Regions from separate parts of the Paenibacillus sp. BAC0078 genome, predicted to be linked through region 2. Evidence: riboswitches for the same ligand, from Rfam matches in the RefSeq annotation. Region 2 holds a riboswitch; the other holds the start of a gene.

Region 1 (4,366 bases), on a different contig from region 2:
GCGCCGAGCTTGCCCGGTGTTTCGAGAATGCCAAGTGCCAGCGGATTGGCGCTGACCACGAACAGGCCTTTGACGGCATGGATCAGCGGTTCAATCGCCCCGAGATCCTCGATCGCGCCGAAAAAGTTCGGCGACTGCACCAGGACGGCGGCAGTATCGCCATCAATCGCTGTGGCGAGCTTGGCCTGATCCGTTACACCGTCTTTGTAGTCAACTTCTACGACATCAAGGCCCCAGGCCCCCGCAGAGGTGCGCAGTACCTGCCGTGCTTCCGGGTGAACGGTGCGGGAGACGACGAGTTTTTTGCGTTTGGTCGCACCGGCAGCCAGAACTGCGGCTTCCGAGAAGGCGGTGGCGCCATCGTACATGCTGGCATTTGCCACCTTCATGCCGGTTAATTCGCAGATATAGGACTGGAACTCGAAGATCGCCTGCAGCTCGCCCTGGCTGATCTCCGGCTGGTAAGGCGTATAGGCGGTATAAAATTCAGAGCGGGAAATAACATGATTAATAACAACGGGGATATGGTGGTCATACAGCCCTGCGCCAAGGAAGCTGGTGTGGGTGTCGGAGCTGGCATTCTTATCGGACAGCTCTTTCATATGGCGCAGCAGCGCATATTCATCAAGCGCCTCTGACATCGGCAGCGTGCCTTCATAGCGGACGCTCTTCGGGATATCGGCGAACAGCTCCTCCACGGACTGAATCCCGACAGTCTCCATCATCTCCTTGCGGTCCTGTTCGGTCATCGGCAGATAACGGTGCTTCATTGCGGCTTCACTCCTTGGCTCTTTTTATAAAATGGCGCTTTGACCACGGTCGCTTTAAGCTGCTTGCCGCGAATCTCCACGTACACTTCCGTTCCAATCTCTGTGTAGGCGGCATCCAGCAGGGCCAGGCCCAGATTACGTTTCAGCGTTGGCGACTGTGTGCCTGTGGTGACTTCACCGATCTTCACTCCGTCCGCGTAGACCGGATAATGTGAGCGCGGGATACCACGGTCAAGCATTTCCAGGCCGATTAGGCGGCGGGGCAGCCCGGCTTCCTTCTGCTTCAGCAGCGCGTCCTTGCCTATAAAATCGGCTTTGTCCAGCTTCACGAAGAACTGGACACCTGCTTCCAGCGGCGTAATGTCCGCCGACAGCTCCTGGCCGTACAGCGGCAGCTTCGCTTCGAAACGAAGTGTATCACGTGCGCCAAGCCCTGCGGGAGTCAGGCCGTACTGAGCACCTGCCGCCAGCAGGCCGTTCCATAGGACCGCGGCCGTTTCCACCGGGGCGTACAGCTCGAAGCCATCCTCGCCGGTATAGCCGGTACGGGAGAGCAGAACCTCCACGCCGCACACTTCGGCACGCTCGATGAAGTGAAAGGGCTTAAGCTCAGCCAGGGGAGCTGAGGTTACTTCAGCAAGGATCGTTTCGGCGAGCGGTCCCTGGAGTGCGAGCAGCAGCGTCTCATCCGAGACATTGCTCAGGGTGACTCCGCAGAATTCAGCGGTGAGATGCTCCTGCAGCCACTGGAAATCCTTGTCGATATTGGAGGCATTCACGACGAGCATGTAACGTTCCTCCCCAAGACGGTATACCAGCAAATCATCGACAACCCCGCCGCTCGGGTAGAGCATCAGCGTGTACTGCGCAGCGCCATCCGCAAGACGGCTGACATCGTTCGTGGTCATTTGCTGCAGGAAAGCTTCCGAGCCGCTGCCGCTGACCATGAATTCACCCATATGCGACACATCGAACAGTCCGGCCTGCCGGCGGACCGCCTCATGCTCCTTCACGATTCCCGTAAACTGCACCGGCAGCTCCCAGCCGCCGAAATCAATGCATCTGGATTCTTCGTAGGCAGAGTAGAGGTCGTAAAAAGGTGTTCTTTTCAAAGCATCCATGTGCTCACTCCTTTGTCTGATTACACGCAAAAAAAGGACAGACGAAAGACAAAATATGCGCACCCGCATAAATAGCCTTCTGCTCTGTCCTTTGTACCTGAGAGTTACCCTGCTGCACTTGTGCGCAGGTTTCCCCGTTGGTGATCCGTGACACTGCCTGGCAGGTCCGGATAGCTCTCCAGAGATGCGTCCGGCAAAGGTCCTTTTGCCTGAGAGATTCACCCTCCCGGGCTTACTCCTTCGGCGCTGTCCTCCTGTGAGACAGTCTCTCCCTATGCCATCATTCGCAAACCGTATTGTGTTCTACTGACTCCATTAAACCGGGTATACAACTCTGCTGTCAACAAAAAAACGTCAAAAAGATGACAAAATTTATTTTCCTGTCAGTTATATTGACATTGAGCAGCGCGATAACTTAGTCTATAACTAAATTTACAACTCCAAATTTGGAAAAGAGGCGGCTAGGAATGAGTGAAGTGCTAGACAACCTGCTGTACAGCGAAGAGCATGAATGGGCGCAGCAGGGTGAAGGGCGTGTAGTACGTGTTGGGATTACGGATCATGCCCAGCATCTGCTCGGCGATATCGTATTTGTGGAGTTTCCTGAGGTTGGCGCAGCAATTTCGGCAGGCGACAGCGTAGGCAGCATTGAATCTGTCAAGACGGTGTCCGAGCTATATTCCCCGGTGTCGGGGACTGTGACCAAGATCAATGATGCGCTGGAAGGAAGCCCGGAGCTGATCAATGACCAGCCTTACGGCGGCGGATGGATTTTTGAGCTGGAAATCACCGGCGAGTTCGCAGATGCGGCATCCGGTCTGCTGAATGCGGCGGCTTACCGTGAGCTGGTTGGAGAATAAAGACCCGGTAAACTGTACCGTTTTCGGCTTATAAAAAAGACAGATCCCTCATATCACATCGGATGTTACTAATGTGTGAGGTCTGTCTTTTTGTGCGTTTTTTACTTATGTATTCAGGAAGGAAACTCCAATATTTCGGAATAAAACTGTGGGTGCATATGCCGAAAAAACGGCAAAAAAGTGAGGACAATCATAGCGAATATCACCATAGGGATTATATCCAGGGCATCGACCAATACCCGAGCTAAGACAGGCAATCGCGCCTCCTGCCGGCACAAAATTCACGCCTTTCCATAGCAGATCGGCACTGGTGCAGGAGGCTGTACAATCCCTCGGCGAATCTATTCTCCCTCTTGAAGCTGCCGCAGCACCGTAATCTCAACACGGCGGTTCTTCTGCCGTCCCTCTGCGGTAGCATTGCTGGCGGCAGGGCGAGTATCCGCATAGCCGGCATATTGGAAAGTGCCCGGATTCAGCCCCTCGCTGTCGAGAAAGAAGCGCAGCACGGAGAGGGCGCGGGCGCCGGACAGCTCCCAGTTATCATTATACCGCGAGCCTGCCGATACCGGTGTATTGTCCGTATGGCCTTCGATGCTGATGGTGGCGCCAATGTTGCGGAAGAGACCGGACAATTGCCGCAGCGCGGGAAGCGCGGGCGACTTCAGCTCGGCTCTGCCGACATCGAACAGAAAACGGTTGCTGAGCGTAATCAAGATGCCCTGCGGCTTATCCGCAACAAAAATCTGGTCGCCCAGGTTATTGTCTTTGACATATTGGGTGATGACGCCCATAAGGTCGGCCAGCTTCGCTTCCTGCTCGCGGAAGGCCAGCTCACGCTCTGACGGCGCTCGATCATCTCCCGTTGCTGAAGGGGGTGTGCTGGCTGAAGGGCTGGCAGCGGGATTTTCCTGCCCTTGAGCAGGCCCATTATTGGTATTGCCGCTGTTTGCATTTTTCTGCCCATTCCCCGAACCTCCGGGTTTCGTCCCTTGTTCTCCATCCAGAACGCCATCGCCGCCATCCAGTACAGGGTTTCCGCTCTTGAAGGTATCCGATAACGAACTGGTAACAATACTGAATTTTTGGGCATCCAGACTGCTCATGGCATACAATACCACAAAAAAGATCAGCAATAGCGTAATGAGGTCCGCATAGGTGATCATCCAGCGGTCGCGGCTCTCCGATCCGCCCGTACGTCGGCTCCTCCGGTTTCTCTGCCTCATAATGGGCCTCTTGCACTTTCAGTGCCGTACCCTCTGGCAGAATCATCAATAAAGGGGTTGAGCTTCCTGCGCACAAGCTGCGGATGATCCCCGTTCTGCAGGGCAAGAATGCCGACCAGCAGCATTTCCATAGTTGCCAGCTCGCTTTGGCAGCGGGATTTGATTTTGGAGGCAATGGGTAAAAATATTAGATTGGCGCTGGCCACACCGTACAATGTCGCTGTAAAAGCAACTGCAATGGAAGCTCCCAGGTTGGAGGGATCGGTAAGACTGCTGAGCACGCGGATCAGTCCCATCACTGTGCCGATGATACCCATAGTAGGAGCATAGCCGCCTGCCGCTTCAAAAATTTTGGCATAGCCTTCGTACTTCAACTCCTTGGCATCCATTTC
Region 2 (4,366 bases):
AAAAGCTTTATGAAAGCTTCGGCTTTCGTGACAATGGTGAAGTCTTCAACAACGAATCAATAACCGTATTGCGGCTCTGATTTTGCTGTCAAACTGTTAGAATTTATCTTATTCTGCGTTCTAAGGAAAGAACTATTGGAGAACGATAGTACCACAAGTAACAGCAAGCTTTTAACCCTACAAAATTGTGCAGGAGATGTCGGATGGGTTCTACCGAACCTTGTTATCCTATACCTGAAGGGAGGTCATTTGAATGGATTGGCTTGTATGTCTGAACAGAGCCTTACACTATATTGAAGAGAATCTTGATGAAGACATAGACCTGAAGGAAGCAGCCAGGTTGGCTTGTTGTTCTGAATACCATTTTTCAAGAATGTTCTCATTCCTTGCAGGCATCACATTATCGGAATACATCCGCCGGAGACGCCTAACACTTGCGGCATTTGAGCTTCAAACCGGTGATTTAAGAGTAGTAGATGTGGCGGTGAAATACGGTTATAGCTCAGCAGATGCCTTTTCCAGAGCATTTCAAAGCTTGCATGGAATCTTGCCCTCTTTGGTAAAGTCCCATGTCCCATCTTTAAAAGCCTATCCGCGTATGACCTTCCAATTAACTATTCAGGGAGGATGCGCAATGAATTATCGTATTGTAGAGAAAGAAGCATTCAGTATCGTAGGTATCACGAAGAGGGTGCCTATCCAATTTAACGGCGTAAATTCAGAGATTTCATCTATGTTGAACTCCTTAACCAGCACCGACATTGACGAACTCAAAAGGCTTTCGAACGTTGAACCGCTGGGCTTGATTCAAGCGTCGACGAATTTTACTGAAGGACGCATGGAGGAAAAGGGGGAGCTTGACCACTATATTGGCGTGGCTACAACCAAGCAGTGCCCTGAGCATCTGGCAAAATTAGAGGTACCGGCAGTAAGTTGGGCCGTATTCGAAGCAGTAGGACCGTTCCCGGATACTTTACAAAATGTATGGGGGCGTATTTATTCTGAATGGTTCCCCTGTTCAAATTACGAATTAGCCCCAGGGCCCGAAATCTTATGGAATGAGAGTAAGGAGGTAACATCGCCTACCTTTAAAAGCGAGATTTGGATACCTGTTACGAAAAAAGAATGACCATAGTTTGATACCGAACGGACAGCCGGATCTGCCTGAGCCCGCAATGCGGCTTCGCTTCTACGGAAGAAGGCAACCATCTGACAGAAGAGCAGCAGTGGCGCAAGCTTGCTTTTATTAATGAAATTGCCGGAGAGATCTGGAAATAATCAATAAGCTGGCAGGAGAGTACCACGATATTAGCCGTACGGATGATCATCCGTACGGCTAAAGGTGCGTTCTGTCCTCCTCCCCGACTTAAGTCCAGCCGCAGGACCGGTCCGCAGACCATTTTGTTTGCGCTGCAGAAGGAATAAACTTGTAAAAGAGTTGGTTGACGGAAAATAAGGCTGCCCGATTGGCGGCGGATAATAAGGAGCAGGTGATAACGATGCGCAAAACAAGAGTGCTGATTCTCTCGGAAGGATTCGGAAGCGGTCATACTCAGGCTGGTTACGCTCTGGCTGCCGGATTAAGAAAGATGGACCGGAACATTCGAACGAAGGTGATGGAGCTGGGGTCCTTTTTAAATCCTACGGCGGCTCCTTTGATTTTGTCCGCATATCGCGCGACCGTGAATACAAGTCCGACCCTGGTCGGCATGATGTACCGCATGAAATATGAAAAGCCGGTCGGACGCTTCTCCTGGATGGCGCTGCACACAATGTTCTATCACCATACGGCCCAGGTCATAGAACAGTTGCAGCCCGACCTGATCATCTGTACGCACCCCATTCCTAGCGCGATCATTTCCAGGCTGAAGAGGTCCGGCATGGACATTCCGCTCTACACGGTTATTACCGATTATGATGCGCACAGTTCATGGATTACGCCCGGTGTGGACCGCTACCTCGTATCCGCGCCGGAAGTGCGCGCTTTGCTGATCCAGCGCGGCATTAAGCCGGAAGCCGTTCAGGTGACGGGCATTCCGGTGCACCCCGATTTCTGGAGCGTCCGTGACAAACAGGTCGTAAGAAAAGAACTGGCCATCAAGGATATGCCTACCGTGTTTGTGATGGGGGGCGGCTGGGGACTGTTGTTCAAAGAGGATTTCATCGCAAGGCTCGCCGCCTGGAGGGAGCGTGTGCAGATCGTATGCTGCGTGGGAAGCAACGCTAAACTGGCTGCCAAGCTGCGGAATGATCCCCGTTTTGACCATCCCAACATCATCGTGCTCGGGTTTACCCGCGAGATCAGCAAATGGATGGATGCATCCGACCTGCTGATTACCAAGCCGGGCGGTATGACCTGTACCGAAGGGCTGGCCAAGGGGCTGCCGATGCTGTTTTTTGAGTCCCTGCCCGGGCAGGAAACAAAAAATTGCGAATATTTCGTCAAAAGCGGATATGGTGAAGTGCTGGCCTCCGGGGATGCTTTGGACATATGGTTCCGCCGGATTGCGGGCGAAAGCGCGGGGAGCAGCGGCTACGGGAAAGTGAAAAGACTGAATCCGCAGCCTGTCTACAAGCCGGAACGCTGCGCACAGACGGTAATGCAATTGCTGCAGCCAGCATCCGGCTCTGTTCCGGATCGTGAGCAGATGAAGGAGCCGCGACTGGCCGGACAAATGGCGAATTAAGAAATACATCGGCACCGGATTCGTTCCATTGTATTTATTATCGTTGACAAAACATTTAACTAGGTTTAGTATTGAAAAAAATTAAAAGCGGCACACCATTAAAAACTGAATAGTTAGCAAGCTATGATTGCTATGGATCACACTATAGCAGGAGCAGCTTCTGGAGAGACCGTGGAAATTCACGGCGCCGAAGGGTTCACAATCTCAGGCAAAAGGACAGAAGAGTACTGAATAATTTATTTGTTATCCTGATAATAATCAGAATAGCATATATTATTTGTTATTCTTATGACCCGGAGATTGGAGCGTATCCAATCTCTTTTTTTATTGGCATTATTACTTGTTCGTTTTTTCACATGAAAGAAATATTGAGGGGGAGCTAATCTTGGCACAACAAGAATTAAAGAGAGACTTAGAGAATCGGCATGTTCAGCTCATTGCAATTGGCGGCACTATTGGTACCGGACTGTTTTTAGGATCGGGTAAAGCTATTCAACTGGCAGGGCCATCCATTATTTTTGCTTATTTAATTGTGGGTATCGCTGTTTTTTTCGTTATGAGGGCACTGGGAGAGCTCTTGTTGTCTAAAGCAGGATATCAATCTTTTACAGACATTGCTGAAGATTATCTTGGACCGCGGGCAGCGTTTATCACCGGATGGACATATTGGTTTTGCTGGATCATGACGGCTATGGCTGATATCATCGCTGTTGGGGTATATGTGCAATATTGGTTTGATATCCCGCAATGGATACCTGCAGTCATCTGCTTAATCATTTTATTAGGGCTCAATCTATTAACGGTAAAAAATTTCGGGGAACTGGAATTCTGGTTTGCGCTAATCAAGGTGGTGACTATCCTCGCATTAATTGCCATCGGGGTTATTTTGCTGGTGATCGGCTTCAAAACAGATGCAGGAACGGTTTCACTTAAAAATATTTGGGGACATGGGGGAATATTTCCAAACGGAATTTCGGGTTTCCTGCTCTCCTTCCAGATGGTTGTGTTTGCCTTTGTTGGTGTGGAATTGGTGGGGGTATCGGCAGCGGAAACAGCTAATCCGGAAAAAAATATTCCTTCGGCCATCAATAAGATTCCTTTAAGAATTCTGTTCTTCTACGTTGGGGCAATTATCGCCCTATTATGCATTAACCCGTGGACAGAGCTGAATCCGTCAGAAAGTCCTTTTGTTAAAACATTCAGCTTAGTCGGGATACCGGTTGCCGCAGGAATTATTAACTTTGTCGTATTAACATCTGCCGCATCTGCTTGTAACAGCGGGATGTTTTCAACAAGCCGGATTCTATATAATTTGGGCAAGAATAACCAGGCTCCAGCCAGTTTTGCAAAACTGAATAAAAATCATGTACCAAGCAGCGCATTATTGACATCCACGCTTGTCCTATCCGTGGGAGCTCTTTTGAGCAAGCTTATTCCAGAGCAAGCCTTTGGCATCGTAACAACGATCAGTGCTATCTGTTTTATATGGGTTTGGGGTATCGTTCTAATTTGCCACTTACGATATAAGAGAACAAAGCCGGAATTACAGGCAAAATCGAAATTTAAAGCACCGTTTACCCCATTTATCAATTATGTTGTCCTGGCGTTGTTTGCGGTCATCCTTATAATTATGCTATTTGCAAAAGATACACGTCCGGCCTTATTGTTGACACCTGTAT

The links. A riboswitch is a leader RNA that binds a small molecule or an ion and turns the genes downstream of it on or off. The one in region 2 is predicted to bind glycine.
Region 1: linked by a shared signal. The riboswitch ahead of gcvT (glycine cleavage system aminomethyltransferase GcvT) and the one ahead of ACX1DY_RS31000 (amino acid permease) in region 2 are both predicted to bind glycine.

What each region holds. Positions count from the first base shown of each region.
Region 1 is NZ_JBTLRW010000011.1:172,113-176,478, forward strand. Features, by position in the region: gene gcvPA (aminomethyl-transferring glycine dehydrogenase subunit GcvPA) at 1-770, opposite strand, end outside; gene gcvT (glycine cleavage system aminomethyltransferase GcvT) at 767-1,891, opposite strand; glycine riboswitch at 2,079-2,175, opposite strand; gene gcvH (glycine cleavage system protein GcvH) at 2,359-2,751, shown strand; gene ACX1DY_RS20615 (flagellar motor protein MotB) at 3,093-3,974, opposite strand; gene ACX1DY_RS20620 (flagellar motor protein) at 3,971-4,366, opposite strand, start outside.
Region 2 is NZ_JBTLRW010000037.1:5,228-9,593, reverse strand. Features, by position in the region: gene ACX1DY_RS31020 (GNAT family N-acetyltransferase) at 1-80, shown strand, start outside; gene ACX1DY_RS31015 (AraC family transcriptional regulator) at 254-1,129, shown strand; partial or broken gene ACX1DY_RS31010 (5-methyltetrahydropteroyltriglutamate--homocysteine methyltransferase) at 1,153-1,278, shown strand; gene ACX1DY_RS31005 (MGDG synthase family glycosyltransferase) at 1,500-2,687, shown strand; glycine riboswitch at 2,838-2,917, shown strand; gene ACX1DY_RS31000 (amino acid permease) at 3,073-4,366, shown strand, end outside.